DNA from 3 places in the Cetobacterium somerae genome. Region 2 is predicted to be linked to each of the others. Evidence: riboswitches for the same ligand, from Rfam matches in the RefSeq annotation. Region 2 holds a riboswitch; each other region holds the start of a gene.

Region 1 (8,627 bases), on a different replicon from region 2:
TTTAATATCCCTTCATCATCATAAAAATCTTCTTTTACCTTTTCCATATCCTCTCTCCAAAATTCTAACCAAGTAGGATAATATAATAGATGTACTCCTTTTACAGGATACTTTCCATAACTTTCCAAAGGTAAATGATCCCCGATTATTGTTTCTATACCTGTTATACCTTCGTTTTTTAATTTTTTATATACTTTTAAAAATTTTTCTTCCTCTCCATTTTTAGGAATAAAACTAAAACTTATCATTTGAAAGCACTTCCTTCATCTGTTTTAAAGATTTTAAAACTCTTGTTGATGGTCTATTAATCCCTTCGTCTATAAAATATACTTTTCCAGTTTTTACAGCATCAATCTCTTGCCATTCTGGTCTAGTCTTTATGTCCTCTACAACCTCTTTTCTATCCTCACCTACAAATATAAATTCAGGATTTTCTTCAATAATAGATTCTAAAGTTGGTGAAATCCATCCCTCTTGATTTTCAAATATATTTTTTCCACCGGCATTTTTTATAACATCATTCAAAAATGTTTTTCCTCCTGTTGTATATATAGGATTATTTAAAATTTCAAAATATACTCGCTTTTGCTTTTTATTTTGTAATCTTAATTTTTCTAACTCTTGAACATAACTATCTTTTAAATTATCACTCTTTTTTTTCTCATTTAAAAGATTTCCAATTTCATCTATAGAATTTTTAACTTCTTCTAATGAATTTGGGGTTTTCATTACATAAACTGGAATTCCAACCTCATCAAAAATATTTAAACTCTCTTTTCCTTTAGAGAGATTATGTTGGGATGTTATAACTAAATCCGGCATCAATTCCATTATTTTTTCTTCATTTAATCTATCTGTATTTAAAATTCCTTTGCCTTCTAATTCTTTAGATATTTTTTCAGAATATATATCTACTCCAGCTAAAATATTAACTAATCCCATATCTACTATTATCTCTGTATTTGATGGAACTGTTGAAATTATTCTTTCTACTTTTTCAGGAATTTCAACTTTACGACCAATTCCATCTACTAATATTCTTGAATATCCTATTGAAAATACAACTATATTTAACATAAATATCTTTTTTAACACTCGCCCACCTCTTCTATAAAAATATATTTCAATTATAACACATATGTAAAAAATGCTCTTCTCATATCTTGAAAAGAGCATTTTTTATTAAAAACTATATTTAAATCCAATATAATAATTTCTTTCTGGTGCAGGGTAATATGTCTTTCCAAATGTAGGGTCTTGCTCACTTGGTTTTTTATATCCTACATAATCATAATATTTTTCATTAAATAGATTATTAATTCCTGCATTTATAACTAATCCATCTTTGAAATCATATATAAAAGTTAATCCACTCAATATATAACTATCTGTTTTTTCTCTTTCATTAGCTTCATCATCGTTATCATAAGCTTTTCCATAATACTCCCAAGAATTATTGAAGCTTAGTTTTTCATTAAATTTATAATTAAAATTTAGAACTCCCTTTATATTTGGAACACCTGGAATATCTTTTCTCTCTTTAAACTCTGTTTTCATATAAGTTATTGATTCTGATATTGTCAATTTATCAAAATAATGCTCCATAGAAAACTCTATACCTTTTCTCTTACTTGTTCCATCTAAATTTCTATTTTTATTAACCTCATCGTTTTTATTTACTCCATAGAAAATTTCATTTTCTGTTTCTATATAAAATACTGATGTTGAAATATACGTGTTACCTACAAAATCCTTTGCTCCAATTTCATAAGTTTCTGTTTTTTGAGTATTAAACTCTCCATCCCAAACATTTATTTCATCTGTATTAGGTGCTCTAAATCCTTTTGTATAACTTATATACGTAGACCCTGAATCTGAATATAAATAACTTCCTGTTAATTCTATAGCGTCCTCTTTAAACTTTTTCTCTGAAAAATTTTTATTTTTTCCTTTATATTCAATATTTTGTCTTCTATATCCTTGAGTAAATCTAAAATTGTCAATTGTATAACTATTTACTATAAATCCACCTAAAGAATTTTTTTCTGCTTTAGAATCTCCATACGAAGAGTAACTCTTTGTTTCACCAGCATAAACATCTCCACCAAATACAATATAATTCTCATTTAAATATGAGTATCTTAATTGGGGTTTTAAATATTTTATCTCTGTTTTATAATTACTTCCGTTTGAAGAGTAATTCTCATGAGCATATCTTCCTAACAATTTAAATTCTAAATCGGAGTTTATATTATACAAATAGTCTCCCATAAAATTATTCTTCTCGGTTTTCCCATCAACCCTCCATCTTTTTGAATTCGACTGCGTTCTATCATCACTAACTTCACTTCCAAATAACCATCCAGGAGCTTTAAATTCATTTTTAGAATAATTATATTTAAATTTTAACTCTCCATCATTAAGTTTATATCTACTTCTAAATCCAAAACTTTCTAAATTATCTTTAGAATAATCTCTATAACCATCTTTTTCTCTTTTTAAATAATCTACTTCAACTAAAAGCTTTTCTCCTATTTTAGTTCCATATGTAATTTGTTGTTTTTTTAATCCATAAGATCCTATCTCACTATTTAAACTTCCATAATTTTTTTTATTTTCAGGTGCTTTTGTTACTATATTTATTGTCCCTCCAACTGCTCCATCTCCGTATAAAACTGAGCCTCCAGAAGGTATTACTTCAATTCTTTCAATATTATCTACTGGAATGTTACTTGTCTGATACCCTGATAAATCAATTGAGTTAATTGGTGCTCCATCAACTAATACTATAACATTTGATTTTGCTGTAGGCCCTTGACCTCTTATATCAAAAGCTGCATCAGCTCCACCCATCTCTTTTACAATAACACTTGATACTAATTTTAAAGCTTCTGCTACTGTTTTTGCTCCCCTTTGTGTTATCTCTTCTCCTGTCAATACAGTTATATTTTTTGGTATATCTGCTATTGTTGTCTCTGTATTTTCACTTGTTATAACACTTTCTTCTAACTTCACAACTTTGTCTTGTCCCGTTGCTAAACTAGATACAAGAATTAATCCTGCAATATAAAATCTTTTTTTCATTTAATTTAATCCTCCCATTCTGTCACTCGCAGTTTATTTTTATGGCAGGTATCCTGACTCAACTTCCTCCTCCAATAGTCCTTCCCAGTTTCCCAGTGGCTTATCTATTTTTGTCCATTTTACAGTGGCGTGACCGTTTAAGCTTTTCACTTAATTCCCTTTTAATTTATAAAAACCATAACATCTTATTATACTATAATCACTTCATTTTTAAAAGTTTTAAACAATAAGCGAACAAAATATATTTTAAATTAACCTTGATTTATTTATATTTTTTAAGTACAATTTAGATAAAATTTTTTAAGGAGAGTTTATGAAAAATATTATCCCAGGTTATTTTTATATTTTTGACACTCCATTTGGCTTACTTAAAATTGAAGAATTAAATAATGAAATTGTTAAAATTGACCTTAACAAACCTACTTCAAACAGAACTTTTAAACTTACAAAACTTTTAGAAGAGTCCTTTAAAGAGATTGATGAATTTCTAAAAGGCAAGAGAAAAAAATTTACATTTAAAATAAATCCTATTGGAACAGAGTTTCAAAAATCTGTTTGGAAAGCATTACTTAATATTCCTTATGGAGAAGTTAAAACTTATAAGGATATTGCAATTGCTATTGGCAATCCCAAGGCATGTAGAGCTGTTGGATTAGCAAACAATAAAAATCCCATTCCTATAGTTATTCCTTGCCATAGAGTAATTGGTTCTAATGGTAAACTTACTGGATATGCCTATGGATTATCTATAAAATCCCATTTACTTAATTTAGAAAAAGGTGCAAAATAACTTTGCACCTTTTTTTAAGCTTCAACTACATTTTTAAAAACTACTTTCTCCACTATGTAAACTGTTATTAAATTACTGAAAAATCCTGGTAATAACTCATACATATAACTATCTAATCCTAAAACTTTCCACATTAAAAATACAAACATTCCAACTAAAATTCCTGATAAAACACTTTTACTATTTACATTTTTAAAATAAAGTACTGATATTATTGCTGGTCCAAATATTGTCCCAAAACCTCCCCAGGCATAAGCTACCAATGATAGTACTTTAGCATTTTGATTTAATGCAAATACTAAGGCTAGTAAAGCTATTACAACAACACACAATCTTCCAACCCACATAATCTCTTTATCAGAAACATCTTTTTTCATATATTTATAAAAATCTTCTGTTAAAGTAGTTGATGAAACTAATAATTGCGAATCTATCGTTGACATTATTGCTGATAATATTGCAGCTAATAAAATTCCTGCTACCCAAGGATTAAACAACTCTTTTATCATATAGATAAATATTTTTTCTGCATCTCCTCCTAACTCTGCAACATTTTTAAAAAGTGGTATTCCTAAAAGTCCAATTGCTATTGCTCCAATTAAAGAGATAATTACCCATATCATAGCTATTCTTCTAGATTTTTTTAATTCTTTTACATCACTTATACTCATAAATCTAACTAAAATATGAGGTTGTCCAAAATATCCTAGACCCCAAGCTAAAGAAGATAATATTCCTAATATTCCTATACTTTCTCCATTTTGTTTAAATATATCTAATGAAATACCTTTTAATTCAATTCCTTGTCTAACTGTCTCAATATCTCCAATTTTATAATATGCTGCTAATGGAACAGCTATTATAGCTAAAAACATCAACCCACCTTGAAAAAAATCTGTCCAACAAGAAGCTAAATACCCTCCCATAAACGTATACACAACTATTGTTACTGCACCTATTACTACGGCAACTTTATAATCTATTCCAAGTATTGATTCAAATAATTTTCCTGCTGCAACCAAACCAGATGATGAATAAATTGTAAAGAAAAATAGTGTTCCTAAAGCTAGAACCTTTCTTATTGTTCCTTTATCATCTTTTAATTTCTTTTCTAAAAATGTTGGTAAAGTTAAGGTGTCTTCTATTTCAGTTTCAACTCTAAGTTTTGGTGCTATAAATTTCCAATTTAAATATGTTCCCGCTGTTAAACCTATTACAACCCAAATTTGTCCAAATCCTGAAAGATATACTGCTCCTGGTAATCCCATTAATAACCATCCACTCATATCACTAGCTTGTGCTGATAGCGCAGTTACCCAACTCCCTACTCCTCTTCCACCTATTAAATAGTCCTCAGAACTGGAGGTTTTTCCATAAAAATAAACTCCTACTCCTATTAAAAATAATAAATATGCTCCAAATGTAATAAACGTTTCTACTCCTATCATTTTATACTCCTCCCAAATTTTTAATAAAAATAAAAGAGGGTCACTCAAGTACAGTTTTGTACCTAAGTGACCCTCAACAAAAGAATCCTATTAAAAAATAATCTTTTATTAAAAGTTATTTCCCCTTAGATACAGATCCAAAATCGTAACACAAAATGGATCTGTATCTAAACATAAACTAATGCTTAAAACACAAATCCCTATCTAGGGGGGATGGGTTGTCTATTTACATTATTTGAAATAACTTGATCTTTTCTCATTAGAACTCTCCTTTAATTTTTTATTTTCATTATAGTAACATATGAAAATAATTTTGTCAAATTTTATTTCCAAGTTAATATTCCCTCTTGAGAATTAAAAACTTTTGTGAATCCCTCTTCTAATAAAATTAAAGCTGCTGTTTTAGAACGAACTCCACTTCTACAAAAAGTTATATATGTCTTATTCTTATCCAGTTCAACAACTCTTTCTTCTAATTCATGAAGTGGAATATTTAAACTATCTTTTACCGATACTTCCCAGTATTCATCTTCTGTTCGTACATCTAAAAGTACCGTATTCTTCTGTACTAGTAATTCTTTTACTTCAATTTGATTTAATGTTTGATATTTCTTCATAACTTTTCCTTAATTAAATAGAGGTTTAATCTCTTCTATCCAAGCTTTAATTCTATCCGGTGTTTCATTATCTTGATTACTTTCATCTAAAGCAAGACCAATAAATTTATCGTCTACAACTGATTCAGTTTCTTCATAGCTATATCCTTCTGTTGAAGTAAATCCTATTACCTTAGCACCTTTAGCTATAACTGCATCATATAATTTTCTCATTGCTCCAACGTACGACTCACCAAATGCAAATTGATTTCCTACACCTACTATTCCTACTACTTTATTAGTAAAATCTAAATCCTTTAATTTGTCATATACATTTTCCCAATCTTTTTGTAACTCTCCAACTCCATACGTTGGTGAAACTAAAATTAGATTTTCAATATTCTCCATCTCATTAATTCCATTTGCTACATCAAAAACTTCGTATTCCTCTCCTCTTAAGTAAAACTCTATTTCATCAACTATTCCAGCTGTTATTCCTGATGTTGTTCCATAAAAAATCCCTATTTTTTTCATAATTAATTTCCTCCTAAATTTTTCAGACCAGTTATATCTTTTATAACCTCACTTGCAATTATAAGACCTGCTACAGATGGTACAAAAGATATACTTCCTACGTTATTTTGCTTCTCTCTATTATTCTCTAGATTCTTCGGTTTCATTGGTAGTTCTTTTGAAAATAATACCTTTACCTTTTGAATTCTTCTCTTTTTTAACTCTACTCTCATAACTTTTGCTAATGGGCAAACAGATGTTTTTGATATATCTGCAACCTCTAGCATTGTTGGATTTATTTTATTTCCTGTTCCCATTGAGGATATAATTGGAATTTTTAATTCCTTTGCTATAGTTATTAAATCTAATTTTGCTGTAACTATATCTATCGCATCAACAATATAAGTATATTTTTTATTTTCTGAAAAGAATATTTCTCTTTTATCTTTAAAAAATTTTTCTTTATAGGCATTTATCTTTATATTTGGATTTATTGATAAAGCTCTTTCTTTTATAATCTCAACCTTATCTCTACCAACAGTATCTTGAGTAGCAATTATTTGTCTATTAAGATTTGTTATATCAACTGTGTCAAAATCAACAACTGTTAACTCACCAACACCAGCTCTAACTAAAGCTTCTACTACAAATCCACCTACTCCTCCCACTCCAAATACAAGTACATGGGAACTGTTTAGCTTATCTAAGTTTTCTGTACCTATCAACAACTCTGTTCTTTGAAAAATCATTCATTTACCAACCTTTTTATATTCTTTACTAATTACATAAAGATTATATACTAAACAACTATAAAATACAAGTTTTTCTTTATAAACTCTTGACATTTTTTCTAAATTTATGATATATATTTTATTAGCCACTTTATATGTGGAGTGCTATTTTTAAGGAGGATACAATGAAAAAAGAAACAAAAGTATTTCAAGCTGAAACTAAAGAACTTTTAAACCTTATGGTACACTCTATTTACACTCATAAGGAAATTTTTTTAAGGGAACTTATCTCAAATGCTAGTGATGCCACTGATAAATTAAAATTCAAGGCTCTTACAGATACTCATATCTTAGATTCTTCTGAAGAACTTTGTATAACTATTACTCCTAACGAAGAATTAAGAACTCTAACTATTACTGATCATGGAATAGGTATGACTTTTGAAGAAGTTGTAGAAAATATCGGTACTATTGCTAAATCTGGATCAAAAGCATTTTTATCTTCACTAGAAGAAGCTAAGAAAAATAATGATTTAAATATAATCGGGCAATTTGGAGTTGGTTTTTACTCTGCATTTATGGTTGCTGATAAGATCATTTTAGAAACTAAATCACCATATTCTGATAAGGGAGTTAGATGGACATCTACAGGTGAAGGAAGTTATGAAATTGAAGAGATTGATAAAACAGAAAGAGGAACTTCAATTACTTTATATTTAAAAGACAATGATGAAGATAAAGAATTTTTAAATGAATATAAAATCAAAGGCCTTATAAAAAAATATTCTGATTATGTTAAATATCCAATAATGCTAAAAGATGAAAGAATTAATTCAACTAAACCTATTTGGAAAACACCTAAAGATGAATTAAAAGATGAAGATTATAATGAATTTTATAAATCTACTTATCACGATTGGCAAGATCCTCTTTTCCATTTTAACTTTAATGTTCAAGGAAATTTAGAGTATAATGCTATTTTGTTTATACCACAAGTTCCTCCATATGATCTTTATACAAGAGAATACAAGAGAGGACTTCAGCTATACACTAAAAATGTTTTTATAATGGACAAATGTGAAGAACTAATTCCTCAATATTTTAATTTTATAAAAGGATTAGTTGATACAGATGATTTATCTCTTAACATATCAAGAGAAATCTTACAAAAAACTCAGCAATTAAAGGCTATATCTAAAAATTTAGAGAAAAAAATTATAAGCGAATTTGAAAAATTAATGACTAATGATAGAGATAAATATATAAAATTCTGGGAAGTTTTTGGAAGACATATTAAATTTGGTGTTCATGAAAACTTTGGATTAAATAAAGATAAATTAGAAAATCTTCTTCTTTTCAAAAGTTCTAAAGATTTAGAGTACACATCTCTTAAAGAGTATGTAGAAAGAATGAAAGAGGACCAAAAGGATATTTATTATGCAGTTGGAGAAAACCTAGATATTCT
Region 2 (8,627 bases):
AATTGTTGAAAATTATGGCTTTCTAAAAAAAGTGAAATATAATGAACTCCAGAGTATTGCAAGTATTTTACATTATACATCAGTTTATATAAGTGACTGTATTAAAAGTAAGAAATGGTATAATCATATTATTGAAAATAATATAAAAGAGGAGAGAGTAGAATATAGCCATTCTCAAATCTCTTCAGCAGTAACTTATATAAATGAAAATATTAAAGAAAATATTCATTTAGAAGATGTAGCAGGATTATGTAATTTAAGTATTTCTCAATTTAGTAGAGTTTTTAAACGAGAAACAGGAAAAACTTTTAAAGAATATATTCTTATAAAAAAAATTGAGAAGGCTAAACATTTTTTAGAGATTACGAGTAAGTCTTTATCAGAAATATCAAATGAAATAGGAATTGAAGATAGTAGCTATTTTACAAAAGTTTTTAAAAAATATGAAAGAATTTGTCCTAAAGAATATAGAGATCTTTTTCAAAAATAATAAAAAATGCAGCTATAATTGAGCTGCATTTTTTGATACTTTTATTTATTTATTTATTTATAATACAGAAAGATTCGTATTCTTTAGTAAGTATATTTTTAACTTTTTCTCTCATAATAGAAAGTTTTTCATCAGGTATCGAAGGAGAGATTATTTTGATAGCTTTAACGTATCTTTCTAAAATTTCTTCTATTTTTTGATTAACAACTTCTTTGTTGTTTGCTAAATTTTCAGGAGTCATATTAGATAAGAAGCTTGTTAAAGATTTGTATGAAGTATCAGTTGTAGATTTTATTAGAGTTTTTGTAGACTCTATTTTCTCAGCTGTTATATTTGAACTAATAGTTTTCATATCTTGTTCAAGTTGTTCTAAAGATTTTTCAATCATATTTAAAACAGAAATATAAGCTTGGTTATCTCTATTATTAACAGTAGTCTCTACCTTATTAATAGATTCTTTTAATCCATTTAAAATTTTAGTTTCTGAATCTGTAAACTTTGCATTTCCAGAAATAATTTTATCAAATAAAGATTGTGCAGAATCTACATCAGTTTTAAGAATATTTATAAATCCAACTTCAAAATCTTTAAAGTGTTGTGGAGGAATTTTATTTTTAATTTCTTCAAGGATGCCTTCAACTTCTTTAACAATAGATGAAAGAAGAGTATTTAGTTGGTTTTCAATTTCAACAATTTTATTAGAATCTATGTCTTTTAATATTTGAGGAACAATAAAATTTATATTATCTAATTGCAATTTAGTAACTGTATTTATATCTTTTAAATTTTCGGCATTATTTTTTTTAGTGATACCTTTTAAAATAAATATGTGCTCTTTAATAAATTGAATTACTTTATCATTAATTAAAGATAAATCTTCAGTAGGAATGATATTTACTAAATTTGTAAATATTTTACTAACTTGATCAGATGTATTCATGCCTAAAGTTTTTAATTTTTTTTGGATATCTAGGTAAGAGTCTTCTCCTAAATCATTTTTTAATGGTTCAATCAAAGAATTGAAAGCAGTGATATTACCTTGATAAAAATTTAAAACTTCAGCTTCGACAGTTTTTTCTTCGCTTTCAAAAGTGCTATAACTTTTTTCACACTCTTCTATGAAGTTTGATAAACTTTTTCTAAAAAAGTATTTTAATTCAAAAGATGTTATAGGGTGAAAGCTATGTTTACTTTCTAATAAAGTTGTTTCAAGATGTATATTACATTTTTTATCATTTATCTCAGTAAGATGTAAATTTGTTTCGATTTTAAATTTATCACCTTCTGTTAATATAAAATCTAATCCTTTATTTGTTTGAGGTTTTTTTAAATATAATTTATGTGTTGTATTTCCAAACGTTACATCTAAAAGGAATGCTTCATCATTGACAGCAGCATTAACTTTTGTATTTAAAATATCTTTTACTTTAAGATCTTCGTAAGACTTATTTGAATTTTTTGCTCCAACTAGCCATTTTTTAAGATTTTTAGGATTTAATGCAAAAATCTCTGCAAACATAGGAGGAACATTAATAATTTTGTCCTCTATAATAAGAGGTTGTTTATTTGTTTTAACATCGTTCATATTTAATCACTCCCTTATAAAAAATTAATATGTCACATTTAATCTACGAATAAAATTTAATTTTCTTTTTTATTATTATAGTTTTATCAAAAATATTTTGTTTGGATTTATTTCTATAAAATACTATGCATATGTAGTTTAATTTTTAAACATAAACTTTTAAAAAGGGTTGACTTGTGCATAATCATTATGTATAATTATGATAAATATGTATATTATTTATGGTTCAATAATTTGATTAAAAGGAAAGTTGAGTGAAAATCTCACACGGTCCCGCCACTGTAAGGAGGACGAAATTAGACTAAGCCACTGTAGTTTTTATGGGAAGGCCTAAGAGTAGGATGAATCTGAGTCAGGATATCTGCCATGAATATAAAAGAAAATATAAAGTCTGCGGTGAACAGATTTGTATTTAGAACTGTCAATTTCAATTCTAATTAGCAATATTCTATTCATTTTCGCATTTTTTATATTTCCGCTAAACTTCACAATTTAGGAGAAATGATATTATGAAACATAAGAACATAATGGTTGTTGGGACGTCTTCAGGAGCAGGGAAGAGTATAACAGTTACAGGCTTATGTAGAGCATTTTTTAAAGATGGATACACAGTTTCACCTTTTAAATCTCAAAATATGGCACTGAACTCTTATATAACAAAAGATGGACATGAGATGGGACGAGCACAAGCTCTTCAGGCGATGGCATGTGAGATAGAAGCTCACTATACAATGAATCCTATTTTATTAAAACCCACAGGGGATAGAAGGATTCAAGTGATTGTCAATGGAAAATCTATTGGAAATATGGGAGGACTTGAATACGGAGACTATAAATCAAAGTTAAAAAAAGATATAATTCAAGCTTATAATACGATTAAAGATGAAAATCAAATATGTGTTATAGAGGGAGCAGGAAGCCCTGTAGAATTAAATATAAAGCAAGACGATATAGTAAACATGGGATTAGCTGAAATGGTTGATGCTCCTGTTATTTTAGTTGCAGATATTGATAGAGGTGGAGTTTTTGCATCAATTTATGGAACGATATCTCTTATGGAACCAGAAGAGAGAGCTAGAGTAAAAGGTGTAATTATAAATAAGTTTAGAGGAAATGTTGATATATTAAAACCAGGATTAGAAAAAATAGAGGAACTGACAGGAGTTCCAATTTTAGGAGTTATGCCATACTTTGAACTAGACATAGAGGATGAGGATGGGGTAACAGAAAAATTTAATAAAATTAAATCAAAAACGGCAGATATAACAGTTTCGGTTATAAAATTAAAACATATATCGAATTTTACAGACATTGATGCTTTACTAGCAAATAAGGATGTAAATGTTAATTATGTAACATCATTTCATGAATTAGGAAATGAAGACCTGATAATTATACCTGGATCTAAAAATACAATAGATGATTTAAAAGATATAAAAGAGAAAGGAATTGCACAAGAGATTATAAAAATTTCTAGAAAAGGAACTCCTATTATTGGGATATGTGGAGGATTTCAAATTTTAGGGGAAAAAGTGTTAGATCCATATGGAATAGAGGGAGATATAAAAGAACTTCCAGGACTAGGACTTTTAGACATAGAAACTACAATGGAAAAAGAGAAGGTAACAACACAGTATACAGGATTATTAAAAGGAGAAACAGGGTTATTAAAAGGATTAGGAGATATTCAAGTTAAAGGTTATGAGATTCACCAAGGAGTAACAGAGGGGAAAGAAAAATCTATAACTTTAGATAATCGATTAGTAGCCACAGTAAAAGATAATATTTTTGGAACATATTTACATGGAATTTTTGATAATAGAGAGTTTACTGATTTTATTTTAAACAATATAAGAGAGAAGAAAGGATTGGAAAAGAAAAATAGCACAATGACATTTGATGAATATAGACTTCAAGAGTTAGATAAGTTAGAAAAAATATTCAGAGAAAATGTGGATATGGAAGCTATTTATAAGATTTTGGAGGAGAACTAATGAGCATCATTTTAAAAATATGGATAGCTTATTTGTTAGATTTAATTTTAGGGGATCCATATTGGTTTCCACATCCAGTTAGATTTATAGGAAAATATATAACGTTTATTGAAAATAAGATTTATTCATTAAAAAATAAAAAAGTATGGGGAGGAGTATTAGCTTTTATAGTAATACTTTCAACAGTAGTGTTGTCATATTATATAGCTAGAATATCTGAATTTTTAGAAATTTTCTTTCTATACACAACTTTGGCAACGAAAAGTTTAGGTGCTGAAGGGATTAAAGTTTATAAAATTTTAAAAAGTGGAGATTTACAAAAAGCACAAAAAGAGCTTTCTTATTTAGTTAGTAGAGATACAGGTGAGATGGATGAAGTACAAGTTGTAAGAAGTACAATGGAGACTATAGCCGAAAATAGTGTTGATGGAATTATAGCACCTATGTTTTATGCATTTTTAGGAAGCTTTATATTAATTGATGGAGTTTCAATGGCATTGCCTTTAGCAATGGGATATAAAGCAGTAAATACTCTTGATTCAATGGTTGGATATAAAAATGATAAATATATAGATTTTGGGATGGTTTCAGCAAAAGTAGATGATTTCTTTAATTTTATTCCAGCGAGATTATCTGGTCTAATAATAATTCCAATTGCAACATTTTTATTAGGAATGGGAATAAAAAAGCCATTAAAAATATTTTTTAGAGATAGAAAAAATCATTCAAGTCCAAATTCAGGGCATCCAGAGGCAGTTTTTGCAGGAGCTATAGGGGTTCAATTTGGTGGTAAAACAAAATATTTTGGAAAATATTTTGAAAAACCTACAATAGGAGATAAATTAAAAGAGTTTCAATGTGAAGATATAAAAAAATGTTATAAGATAATGTTTATGACATCTTTTGTAGGAATAGTTTTGTTTACAGCATTTATTAAACTAGTATAAGATAATAGGAAGTGAAGTAATATGGATTTACATGGTGGAAATATATATAAACTAAAAAGAGATAATGGGATAGAAGTTTTAGATTATAGTTCTAATATAAATCCCTTAGGAGTTCCAAGTAGTTTTAAAAAGGCAGTTATAGAAAATTTTGAAACTTTAGAAAAATATCCAGATATAGACTACGTGGAGTTAAGGACAGCTATTGGAAATTACAATAATTGTCATATAGATAATGTAGTTGTAGGAAATGGTGCTACAGAGGTTCTATTTCTATATATGAAGGCAGTAAAAGCTAAAAAGGTTTTAATAATTGCACCAACTTTCGCAGAGTATGAAAGAGCTGCTAGAGCTGCAGGAAGAGATGTTAAATTTTTTCCGTTGAGCAAAGATTTTTCTTTAAATGAAAATATGTTATTAGACTTTATAACAGATGAAGATGTTGTCGTTATGTGTAATCCAAATAATCCAACAGGAAAATTTCAGAATCTTGAAAAAATAAAAAAACTAGCTGATTTTTTAGAAAGAAAAAATAAAAAATTATTTATAGATGAAGCTTTTATAGAGTTTGTTGATAATTGGAAAGATAAAACTGCATTTTTGTTAAAACATAAAAATGTATTCATTTTAAGAGCTCTAACTAAGTTTTTTGCACTTCCAGGAGTTAGATTAGGATATGGATTAACTTATGACGAAGCAATATTAAATGAAATAAAAAATATCAGAGAACCTTGGAGTGTTAATGGAGTAGCTGAAATAGCAGGAAAAACCATGCTTTTAGATACTTTATATATACATGAAACAGAAAATTGGATAAAAAAAGAAAAATTATGGTTTTATGAAGAGTTATGTAAAATAGATAATATAGAAGTAACTCCAACAGAAACTAACTTTATATTAGTAAAGTTATTAAACGATAATGCTAAAAGTTTCAGAAAAAAAATGATAGAGAATGGCGTTTTAGTAAGAGATGCTTCCAACTTTATGTTTTTAGATGAAAGTTATATAAGATTAGCAATAAAAGATAGAAAGAAAAATGAGCAAGTTTTAGAGGCTTTAAGGAGAGTGCTGAAATAATGAAAGGGTTTGTTTTAGCAGGAACAAGAAGTGGAATAGGAAAAACTACAGTATCTATGGGACTAATGGCTACTTTTGAAGATGTGGCTCCATTTAAAGTAGGGCCTGATTATATAGACCCCAGTTTTCATAAATTTATAACGGGAAATAAAAGTTATAATTTAGATTTGTTTTTAATGGGAGAAGAGGGCGTAAAGTATAGTTTTGAAAAGCATAGTAAAGAAATATCTATTGTTGAAGGTGTTATGGGGCTTTATGATGGTTTAGGAAATTCTTTAGATAATTATAGTACAGCTCATTTATCTAGAGTTTTAAATTTACCAGTTATCTTAGTAGTAGATGCAGCAGGAAAAAGTACAAGTATTGCAGCAGAAGTCTTAGGATATAAAAATTTAGATCCAAGAGTTAATATAGCTGGAGTTATAATAAATAAAGTAAATAGTGAAAAACTCTATGAAATGTTAAAAGATGCTATAGAAAATTATACAGGAATATCATGTCTAGGATATTTAAAAAAAGATGAAAATTTAGGAATTAGTAGTAGACACTTAGGATTACTTCAAGCAGATGAAGTTGAGGATTTAAAAGAAAAAAAAGAGATTTTAAAAGAAGAGATAAAAAAAACTATTGATTTAAAAAAGATAGAAGAGATAGCTAATCTACAAAAATCAGAAAAAAATGTAGATATTTTTAAAGATATAGAGAATCTATATGTAGGATTAAAAGTAGGAGTAGCTAAAGACAAAGCATTTTCATTTTACTACGAGGATAATTTAGAACTTTTACAAAGAATGGGAATAGAACTTGTAGAGTTTTCACCTATAAAAGATAAAAAAATACCTCAGGTTGATTTACTATATTTTGGTGGAGGATATCCAGAAAATTATTTAGAAGATTTATCGAATAATAAGGAGTTTTTAAACTCTTTAAAAGAATTTCATGAGTCTGGAGGACATATTTATGGAGAATGTGGAGGATTTATGTATCTTAGCCAAGGAATAAAAACCTTGGAGGAGAAAAGTTATTCTATGGCACAATTAATTGATTGTAGTGTAAGAATGACTGGAAGACTTTTTATTAGCAGATTTGGATATGTAGATGTAGCTTTTGGTGAGTTAAATGGAAAAGCTCATGAATTTCATTATTCAACTATAGATGAAATGGGTAGTGATGAAAGAGTATTTAAACTTAGAAAAAGTGATGGTAGAGAGTGGCTATGTGGTTATAAAAATAAAAATCTTATAGCAGGTTATCCACATTTACATTTTTTTAAAAACTTAGATATATTAAAGCAGATGTTAGAAGGAGCAAAGAAATGTCATATATAAAAAGACCACAAGATATTGAAATAAGAAGTTTTGAAATAATAGAGGAAGAGATGGGAGAAAAGGCAAAAGAGTTTTCTTCAACTCATTTACCAATAGTAAAAAGAGTTATACATACAACAGCTGATTTTGAATATGCAGACCTATTAGAGATTTCAGAAGGAGCAGTTGAGTCATGTTTAGAAGCCTTAAAAAAAGGTGGTAAAATATATTGTGATACTAACATGATAGCTAATGGTTTAAGTAAAATTACTTTAGATAAATATGGATACTCAGCTTATTCTTTAGTTTCAGATAAAGATGTAGCAGCTGAAGCTAAAGAAAGAGGAGTGACTAGATCAATAGTAGGAATAGAACACGCAGCGAAAGATCCTAATACAGATATATATCTAATTGGAAATGCACCAACAGCTCTATTTAGATTGAAAGAACTTATTGATTCTGGTGAGGTTCAAAAACCCGCTTTAATAGTTGGGGTTCCTGTAGGATTTGTAGGAGCGGCTGAATCAAAAGAGATTCTACCTGGAAGTGGAATACCATATATTATTGTAAAAGGTAGAAAAGGAGGAAGTCCTGTAGCTGTTTCAATACTTCATGGAATTTTATATCAGTTGCATAAGAGAGAAGGATTTTAATGGATAAAGAATTAAGAGCGGGATATACAACTGGAACATGTGCGTGTGTAGCGGCATTTGTTGCACTAAATCTTTTGATAGGAAAAGATTTGGGAGAAAAAGTTGAGATAACTACATTAAATGGAGTAACTTTAGATATACCAATACATTCAAAAAAAAGAGGAATCAATTGGGCTAGAGGTGTTGTTTTAAAAGATGCAGGAGATGACCCTGATGTTACAAACGGAATAGAAATTTGTGCTAAAGTAAAAATTGTAAAAAAATTACCCAAGATAGAAAGAGCTCATAATTTTGATAATATGTTGATAGTAGGTGGAAGAGGCGTAGGATTAGTAACAAAAAAAGGGCTTAAAGTAACACCTGGAAAATCAGCTATAAATCCAGGACCACAAGAGATGATAGTAAAAACTTTAAACCCACTTCTTGAAGAGTATGGATTAAAAGTAATAGTAACTATATATGTTCCAAAGGGAAGAGAAAAAGCTTTGAAAACTTTTAATGGGAAGTTGGGAATACTAGGTGGGATATCTATTTTGGGGTCTACTGGAATAGTTAAACCTATGAGTGAGGATGCACT
Region 3 (8,627 bases), on a different replicon from region 2:
TAGAAAAAATTTAAATTAGAAAGTGTTGGACAAAAATGTAAAGATTTTTATAAAATAGCAGAGATGAGAGAGAGAGCTATTCAGTAAAAAAGATTTTTATCTTTTTTTGAATAGCTCTTTTTTCATAAAAAACAAAATTTAATTTGGGAGGAAATCAAATGAAAAAGGGTGTTTTAAAAATTTTAATGTTGGTTTTAAGTATTTTTTTAGTGGGATGTGGGGGAGAGAAAGAGAAAACAGATGGAACCCAGCAAGCTAAAGCTCCTCAAAAAAAGGTTATCAAAATGAGCATGAAGTTTGTTGAGGATGAGCAAACAGCAAAAACTTTTCATCAAGTAGCTAATAAAATAAACGATAGATTAAAAGATAATTTAGAGATACAGGTTTTCACAGGTGGACAATTACCAATTGGAAAGGATAGTATGGAGCAAGTTGTTGGTGGAGCAAACTGGATATCTGTAGATGGAATAAACTTTTTAGGAGATTATGTACCTGATTATAATGCAGTGGTTGGACCTATGCTATATAATAATTTTGATGAATACTTAGCTATGACTAAAAGTGATTTGGTTAAAAATTTAAATGCTGAAGCTGAGAAAAAAGGAATAAAAGTTTTATCGTTAGATTATTTATTTGGATTTAGAAGTATGTTAACAGAAAAAGAGATAAAAACTCCAGAAGATTTAAAAGGATTAAAAATTAGAGTTCCAAATAGCCAACTTTATATGTTAACTTTAGAAGCTATGGGAGCAAATCCAACTCCACTTCCATTTACAGAAGTTTATAGTGGAATTCAACAAAAAGTTGTAGATGGATTAGAGGGATCTTTAATGACAATTTATGGAACTAAAATATATGAGGTTAGAAAGCAAGTTTCTTTAACGAATCACCTTTTAGGAGTTTCAGCTGTTACTATTTCAAATAAAGTTTGGAATGAGTTAACTGATGAGCAAAGAAAAGTTATTGAGGAAGAGATTTATAACGGAAGTGTTTATAATACAGATGAAACTGTGAAGTTAGAGAAAGAGTACCAAACTAAATTAGAAGAACTTGGAGTTAAATTTAATGAGGTTGATGCAGTTGCATTTAATAAAGCAATTGAAAATGTATTTAACCAATTTCCAAAATGGACACCAGGAATCTATAATCAAATAATGGATGAATTAAATAAAATTAGAAATAAATAGAATCTGCTAGTTTGGAGGCTTACATGAGTAATGATATTTTAAAAAAAATTAGGGCAATAGAGTTTGAAGCATTACTTGGAAGTATAACAATCAGCATAACTGTAATTCTTGTGATAGTAAATGTATTCCTAAGATATTTCTTAGGAATACAATACTCTTGGATAGAAGAGGTTTCTGTTGGTTGCTTTATATGGACAGTTTATTTAGGAGCAACAGCAAGTTATAGAAAAAGAGGACTTATAGGAGTAGATGCTGTAACAAAAATACTACCTCTAAAAGGGAGACGAATATTAAGAGTTATAACAAATACTCTACTTTTGGTATTATCTGCTTCTATGTTTTATTTAAGTTATAACTATACATCTTCATCTGATAAGATAACTTCAGCTTTAGAAATATCATATGTTTATATAAATAGTTCTTTACCAGTTTCCTTTGGATTAATGACAATCTATTCTATCTATTTTTTTATTTACGATATTATTAATTTTAATAATTTAGAAATAGAAGAACAAGAGGAGCAAGAGGAGTTTGAACAGCAAATAGAGGATGTGATGATGTAATGGAACCATTTATACCAGTTATTATTTTATTTATACTATTTTTCTTAAATATACCTATTGCTTTTGCTCTTATAGGAGCATCACTATATTATTTTATATTCCAGAATAATATAATGTCTGTTAATATGGTTATTCAGCAGTTTGTAACTTCAGTGGAATCATTTCCATATTTGGCAGTTCCATTTTTTATAATGGTTGGATCTGTTATGAACTTTTCAGGAATTAGTTCTAGTTTAATGAAAATGGCAGAAGTTTTAACAGGACATATGGTTGGAGGACTAGCTCAAGTTAATGTAATATTAAGTGCTATGATGGGTGGAATTTCAGGTTCTGCAAATGCTGATGCAGCTATGCAATCTAAAATCTTAGTTCCAGAGATGGTAAAAAGAAATTTCTCAAAACCATTTTCAGCTGCTGTTACGGCTGCATCATCTTCGGTAAGTCCAGTAATACCTCCAGGAACAAATTTGATAATTTATTCATTAATAGCCAACGTTTCAGTAGCTAAAATGTTTTTAGCAGGATATACACCTGGAATTATGATGACAGTTGCTCTTATGTTTGTAGTGCATATAATTTCTAAGAAAAGAGGATATACTTCAACTAGAGATAAAAGAGCTACAATAAAGGAGATTTTGATTCAGATTAAAGATTCTATATGGGCGTTACTAATTCCTTTTGGAATTATTTTAGGAATGCGTATGGGACTTTTTACTCCAACAGAAGCTGGTGGAGTTGCTGTATTATTCTGTTTTGTAGTTGGAGTTTTTGTATATAAAAAATTAAAATGGGAGCATGTGCCTATTATTTTAAAAGATACGGTTTATGGAACAGGTTCTGTTATGCTTCTTATAATAGGAGCAAAAGTTTTTGGATATTATTTAACGCTAGAAAGAATTCCTCAAATGATAACAAATCTATTAGTCGGATTTACAGATAATAGATACATGTTACTTTTTATAGTTAATTTACTTTTACTTTTTGTTGGAATGTTTTTAGAAGGAGGGGCAGCACTTGTAATTCTTGCTCCACTTTTAGTGCCAGCAGCTTTAAAGGTTGGAATAGATCCAATTCAGTTTGGAGTAATATTAATTGTTAATATTATGATTGGAGGAATAACACCACCTTTTGGCTCAATGATGTTTACAACATGTACTATAGTTGGTGTAAAACTCGATGAGTTTGTAAAAGAGGTATTACCATTTATTTTAGCATTGTTAGTAGTTTTAGCTATCTTAACTTATTCGGAGACGATAGCACTATATATACCAAATCTATTAATGTAATCCATGGAGGTCAGATGAACGTAAAAATATTATTAGCACTTAGTATGGTAGGATTATCTTTAGCGACTTTTTCACAAAATGATAAAAAAATTATAATAGCACATAGAGGAGCAAGTGGTTATTTACCAGAACATACACTTGAGTCAAAGGCTTTAGCTTTTGGTCAAGGAGCAGATTATTTAGAACAAGATTTGGCTATGACTAAGGATAATAAAGTAATTGTAATACATGATCATTTTTTAGACCAACTTACAGATGTTGCTAAGCAATATCCAAATAGAGCAAGAAAAGATGGTAGATATTATGTAATGGATTTTACGTTAGCTGAAATAAAAGGTTTAAATATGACTGAAAATTTTAAAGTGGAAAATGGTGAGGAAAAATTAGTTTACGAGGGAAGATTCCCTTTATGGAAATCAACATTTAAAATCCATACTTTAGAAGAAGAATTAGAGTTTATTCAAGGACTAGAAAAAACAACAGGGAAAAGAATTGGAATATATCCAGAAATTAAAGCTCCTTGGTTACATCATCAAGAGGGAAAAGATATAGCTAAAGAAACTTTACAAATTCTAAAAAAGTATGGTTATACAAGTAAGAATGACCCCATTTATTTCCAAGTTTTTGATTTTAATGAGTTAAAAAGAGTTAAAAATGAACTTATGCCAGAGATGGGGATGGATTTAAAATTAGTTCAGTTAGTTGCATATACTGATTGGAATGAAACTATGGAAAAAAATAAAAAAGGTGAGTGGATAAACTATAATTATGATTGGATGTTTACTCCAGAGGGAGTGAAAGAATTATCAAAATATGCTGATGGAATAGGTCCAGCATGGTACATGCTAGTAGATGGAGATAATTCTAAAAAAGGAGATATAAAAGTAACTCCATTAGTAGAATATATTGGAAAAAATGGGTTAGAATTACATCCGTATACAATTAGAAAAGATGCTTTACCAAACTATGTAGATAATATAGATGAGATGTTTGAAATCATATTTAACCAAACTAATTCTACAGGGGTATTTACAGATTTTCCAGATTTAGGAGTTCAGTTTATAGCAAATCAAAATAAATAAATATAAAATGAGGGATAATTATGACTGGGATAGGATTGACAGAGATACTATTTAGATTGACAGTTTCTTCAATATTTGGAGGTTGTATAGGATTAGAAAGAGAGTTAAAAAATAAATCAGCAGGGTTTGTAACCTTAATATTGGTATGTTTAGGAGCTACAACAATTGCTCTTTTACAAGAGGAGCTGTTAATAAGGCAAATAAATTTGATATCTTCCCAACCTAACCTCATAGAAAGTTATAAATTAGATATTACAAGACTATCAGCTCAAGTTGTAACTGGAGTAGGATTTATAGGGGGAGGAGCAATAGTTTATTCAAACGATAAGGTTTCAGGAATAACAACAGCAGCTACTTTATGGATAACAGCAGCAATTGGATTGGCAATTGGATATGGATTTGTATTTTTATCTGTAGCAGCTTTTTTAATTGTTGTTATAACTTTAATAGTAATGAAAATACTAGAAAGAAAAGTTATAACCATGGTAAGAAATAAAAAAGCAACTAAAAGTAATTTAACAAAAGAGGAGCAAAAATGAAAGATTATAAAGGATACTTATTTGATATAGATGGAACAATAGTTTTAGGGGATGTTCTAATACCAGGAGCTAAAGAAAAAATTGAGGAATTACGAAAATGTGGAAAGAAAATAGGGTTTTATACGAATAATTCCTCTAAAAATCCAAAGAGCTATATCGAAAAATTTACAAAACTGGGAATAGAAACTGAATTGAAAGAGATAATAACTGCTGGGGGAGTATTAGCAGATTATTTAAAAAATAGTTGTAAAGATAAAAAAATATTTATGGTGGGGACAAAGGATTATAAAAATTATTGTAAAGATTTAGAGATTCAAATACTTGATGAAAATGATGAGTTTGACTTTTCTGAAATTGATATAGTTGTGGTAACACTTGATTCTGAATTAAGCTATAAAAAGTTAGAGATTGCTTGTAAACTTTTACATAGAAATGTAGAGTATTTAGCAGCAAATGAAGACTTAGTTTATCCTGTAGAGGATGGAGTATTTTTACCAGACTGTAGAGCTATCTGTAATATAATTGAGTTATGTACAAAAAAAATTCCTAAATATTTTGGAAAGCCTAAAAAAGCTATGCTTGATTACGCACTAAGAAATTTAAACTTATTAAAAGATGAAGTAGTAATAGTGGGGGATAGACTATATACTGATATCGCTTCGGGGTATATTAATGGCTGTGACACAATATTAGTTTTAACAGGAGAAGCTAAAAGGGATAGTAAAAGTGTTTATAATCCAACTTATATATTAGATAGTGTAGCTGATATATAAGAGTTATTTTTAATTTTAAGAATTGACAAATAATTCAAAATGCGATATACAATTATTATAAAACTAAATAAAAGTTTTTTAGGTGCTTAGGCATAACAAGGAAGTAGGTGTAAATCCTACACAGCCTCCGCTACTGTAATGAGGATGAAACTATATAGCCACTGGAATAAAATCTGGGAAGGATAGGAGTAAAGTGATTCTAAGTCAGGAGACTTACCTAAAAACTACACAAAAATTGTTAGGAGTGGACAAGTGTGTAAAAAAATCTAAAGGATAATATATCCAATAGATTTTTTGTCTTCTTCTCTACGTTCGAGGGAGTGAGAAAGATGAGTAAAGATTTAAAATGGGATTATAATAAGTTTAGGGAATTTGATAAGTTTATACATACTTTTAAAACTTATCAAGATTTGTCAAAATTTTTAGAAAAAAATTTATCAGCTATGAGAGGAAGGCAGGAATTTTTATGCCATATTGTAAAGATGACACCTCAAGAACAGCTATTGTTATTTTATTTAAAAAAGTATAAAGAAATTAAAAATTTAGAAATTTTTTATAAAGAATATATAAAGTTTTGCCAAGAATATTATTCTTCTTTAAGCAAAAATTTATTTGAAGTTGATCCATGGAAAAGGCAAGCTATTTATCATATAAATAGAAAAAATGTATTTTTAGATAGCTTAAAAAAAGTTGAAAATAGTTTGAAAAGTTTTGAAAAAAAATGTTTTAGTTGAAAAAAATACAAAAAGAGAGATTTATCTCTCTTTTTTTTTATAAAATTTTATAGTATAATCCTGATATATAAAATTTTCAAAAAAAATTAAAAAATTTAAATTAAAAAAATGTGGAGGGAATTAAAATGAAATTTGAAGAGATTAAAGTGAGAATGAATACAAAAAAATTATATTTTTGTGATGATGCAAGCTTAGCAAAAGAGCAAATGGAACAGTTAGATAGATTATTTGATTATAATAACACTCGTCCAAGCGAGCAAAATAAAAAGCAAGAGTTACTTAAAAAGATGTTTGGATCAATTGGGGAAAATTGTTATATAGAAACACCTTTTCATGCTAATTGGGGGGGAAAATTTGTTCATTTTGGAAAAAGTGTTTATGCCAATTTCGGTTTAACTTTAGTTGATGATTGTCCTATACATGTGGGAGATAATGTCTTATTTGCTCCAAATGTAACTTTATGCACAGGGACTCATCCTATTCATCCAGATTTAAGAAGACAACAAGCTCAGTATAATCTTCCAATAACTATAGGAAATAACGTTTGGCTTGGAGCAGGAGTAATTGTATTACCTGGAGTTACTATTGGAGATAATTCAGTTATTGGAGCAGGAAGTATTGTAACTAAAGATATTCCTTCAAATGTTGTAGCTGTAGGAAATCCATGTAAAATTTTAAGACCTATTAATAAAAATGATTTTGAATATTATTATAAAGATATGAAAATTGATATAGCTTGTAAATAAAACCTTTTTTTACCTAAGTTAAAAAACTTTTCAAATTATTTCTATAAAAATGTTTTATTTTTATAGAAATAATATATAATACGAACATAATATTTTTTTAATCAAGTTTTGGACAGCTGTCCAATTTTTAAAGGAGAATTTAATTGAAAATAGATAGCATAAAAATTGCTGAAATAGCAGGAGTTTCAAGAAGTACTGTTTCAAGAGTTTTAAACAATCATCCGAATGTAAGTAAAAAAAATAGAGAAAAAATTTTAAAAATAATAGATGAGTATAATTATATTCCAAATCTAAATGCTCAAACATTAGCAGGAAAAAAAAATAAAGTTATTGGGATTTTTATATATGAACCAAATATGATAAATAGAACGACAGCTATGGATACTGCATATTTTATGAATTTTACAGATACAGTTGTTAAAGAGGCGTTCTTAAAAAATCATCAAATTTTGGTTGATTATATTAAGGATTCTAATGATGAAAAAAGAATAGAAACATTTTTTAAAAATGGGAATGTTTGTAGTGGAATATTTATTGGATTTTTAAAAAATAATTTATTTTTAGAAAAAATGATAGAAAGTGAATACAAAGTTGTGGTAGTTGACTATGATACAAAATTAAACCACAAAGCTAAGCAAACACTGTACATGAATACGGATGATTATGGTGGAGCGACCGCAGTTATGGAAAAAATTCTAAATAAAAACAATAATAAAGTTTTATTCTTTTCAGGAGATATGAAAAAACTTTCAGGTTTAGAGAGAGAACGAGCATACGTAGACGCATTAAATAATCGATCTATTACTATAGATAGAAATTTAATATATGAATCTGATTATTCAAAAGAAAAAGCTTACGAAAATATGAAAAAGGTTTTAAAAAATAAAATAGAGTTTGATTCGATTTTTTCAGCTTCGGATAATATGCTTTTTGGGGTTATTAGAGCTTTAAACGAAGAGAAAATAGATTATAAAAAGTTAGAAATTTGGGGTTTTGATAATTTAAAATATACAGTTCCAATGGGACTAAAAACGGTTTCTCCAATGTTAAAAGATACAGCTAAAAAAAGTATAGAGTTTTTAATTTCAGATTCAATAACAAGTACAGTTGAATATACCAAAACAAAATTAGTTGAAAATATGAGTGATTATTTCGAAGATTAAAATTTTTTAAAATAAAGTAAAGGGGAGTGTTGTTTTATGTTAATGTTTTTATCTTTTATTTTTTTTACTGCTTTAGTTGCAGTTATAACTTACTATAAAACTAAAGGAGAAACTCTAGATACTAATGATGGTTATTTTTTAGGAGGAAGAAGTTTAACAGCGGGATTTATAGCAGGATCTTTAATGTTGACTAATTTGAGTCCAGCAAATTTTGCAGGTATGAGTGCACAGTCTTATACACATAATATGTCAGTTATGGGATGGGAAGTAGGGTCTGGAATTACTTTAGTTTTAGTTGCTATGTTCTTAGTTCCAAGATATTTAAAAGGAGGACTAACTACAATTCCCGAATTTTTAGAAGACCGTTTTGATCCAGGAGTTAAAAAGTTTGTAACATATTTATTTTTAATTAGTTATGTTTTAAATGGATTACCACCTACACTTTATGCAGGAGCTTTGGTAATGAGTCAACTTTTTGATATCTCAGGAATTTTGGGGGTTTCTTATGGTACTGGAATCTGGATAACAGTTTGGGCAATAGGAGTTATTGGTGC

Evidence for each region. Region 2 has a riboswitch for cobalamin ahead of MKD34_RS11360 (cobyric acid synthase). Riboswitches for the same ligand answer to the same signal wherever they lie in the genome.
Region 1: linked by a shared signal. The riboswitch ahead of MKD34_RS02330 (TonB-dependent receptor) and the one ahead of MKD34_RS11360 (cobyric acid synthase) in region 2 are both predicted to bind cobalamin.
Region 3: linked by a shared signal. The riboswitch ahead of MKD34_RS13045 (hypothetical protein) and the one ahead of MKD34_RS11360 (cobyric acid synthase) in region 2 are both predicted to bind cobalamin.

Annotation. Positions count from the first base shown of each region.
Region 1 covers NZ_CP092519.1:517,805-526,431, reverse strand. The annotation lists gene MKD34_RS02340 (apurinic/apyrimidinic endonuclease family protein) at 1-248, opposite strand, end outside; gene MKD34_RS02335 (ABC transporter substrate-binding protein) at 235-1,095, opposite strand; gene MKD34_RS02330 (TonB-dependent receptor) at 1,183-3,084, opposite strand; cobalamin riboswitch at 3,111-3,279, opposite strand; gene MKD34_RS02325 (methylated-DNA--[protein]-cysteine S-methyltransferase) at 3,398-3,874, shown strand; gene putP (sodium/proline symporter PutP) at 3,889-5,322, opposite strand; gene MKD34_RS02315 (rhodanese-like domain-containing protein) at 5,646-5,939, opposite strand; gene MKD34_RS02310 (flavodoxin) at 5,949-6,452, opposite strand; gene MKD34_RS02305 (tRNA threonylcarbamoyladenosine dehydratase) at 6,455-7,180, opposite strand; gene htpG (molecular chaperone HtpG) at 7,348-8,627, shown strand, end outside.
Region 2 covers NZ_CP092520.1:504,620-513,246, reverse strand. The annotation lists gene MKD34_RS11370 (PocR ligand-binding domain-containing protein) at 1-490, shown strand, start outside; gene MKD34_RS11365 (hypothetical protein) at 540-2,075, opposite strand; cobalamin riboswitch at 2,281-2,458, shown strand; gene MKD34_RS11360 (cobyric acid synthase) at 2,585-4,069, shown strand; gene cbiB (adenosylcobinamide-phosphate synthase CbiB) at 4,069-5,016, shown strand; gene cobD (threonine-phosphate decarboxylase CobD) at 5,038-6,090, shown strand; gene MKD34_RS11345 (cobyrinate a,c-diamide synthase) at 6,090-7,418, shown strand; gene MKD34_RS11340 (precorrin-8X methylmutase) at 7,406-8,050, shown strand; gene cbiD (cobalt-precorrin-5B (C(1))-methyltransferase CbiD) at 8,050-8,627, shown strand, end outside.
Region 3 covers NZ_CP092521.1:133,892-142,518, forward strand. The annotation lists gene MKD34_RS13015 (C4-dicarboxylate TRAP transporter substrate-binding protein) at 159-1,187, shown strand; gene MKD34_RS13020 (TRAP transporter small permease) at 1,211-1,750, shown strand; gene MKD34_RS13025 (TRAP transporter large permease) at 1,750-3,036, shown strand; gene glpQ (glycerophosphodiester phosphodiesterase) at 3,081-4,118, shown strand; gene MKD34_RS13035 (MgtC/SapB family protein) at 4,139-4,657, shown strand; gene MKD34_RS13040 (HAD-IIA family hydrolase) at 4,654-5,430, shown strand; cobalamin riboswitch at 5,494-5,665, shown strand; gene MKD34_RS13045 (hypothetical protein) at 5,760-6,164, shown strand; gene MKD34_RS13050 (sugar O-acetyltransferase) at 6,290-6,910, shown strand; gene MKD34_RS13055 (LacI family DNA-binding transcriptional regulator) at 7,054-8,073, shown strand; gene MKD34_RS13060 (solute:sodium symporter family transporter) at 8,110-8,627, shown strand, end outside.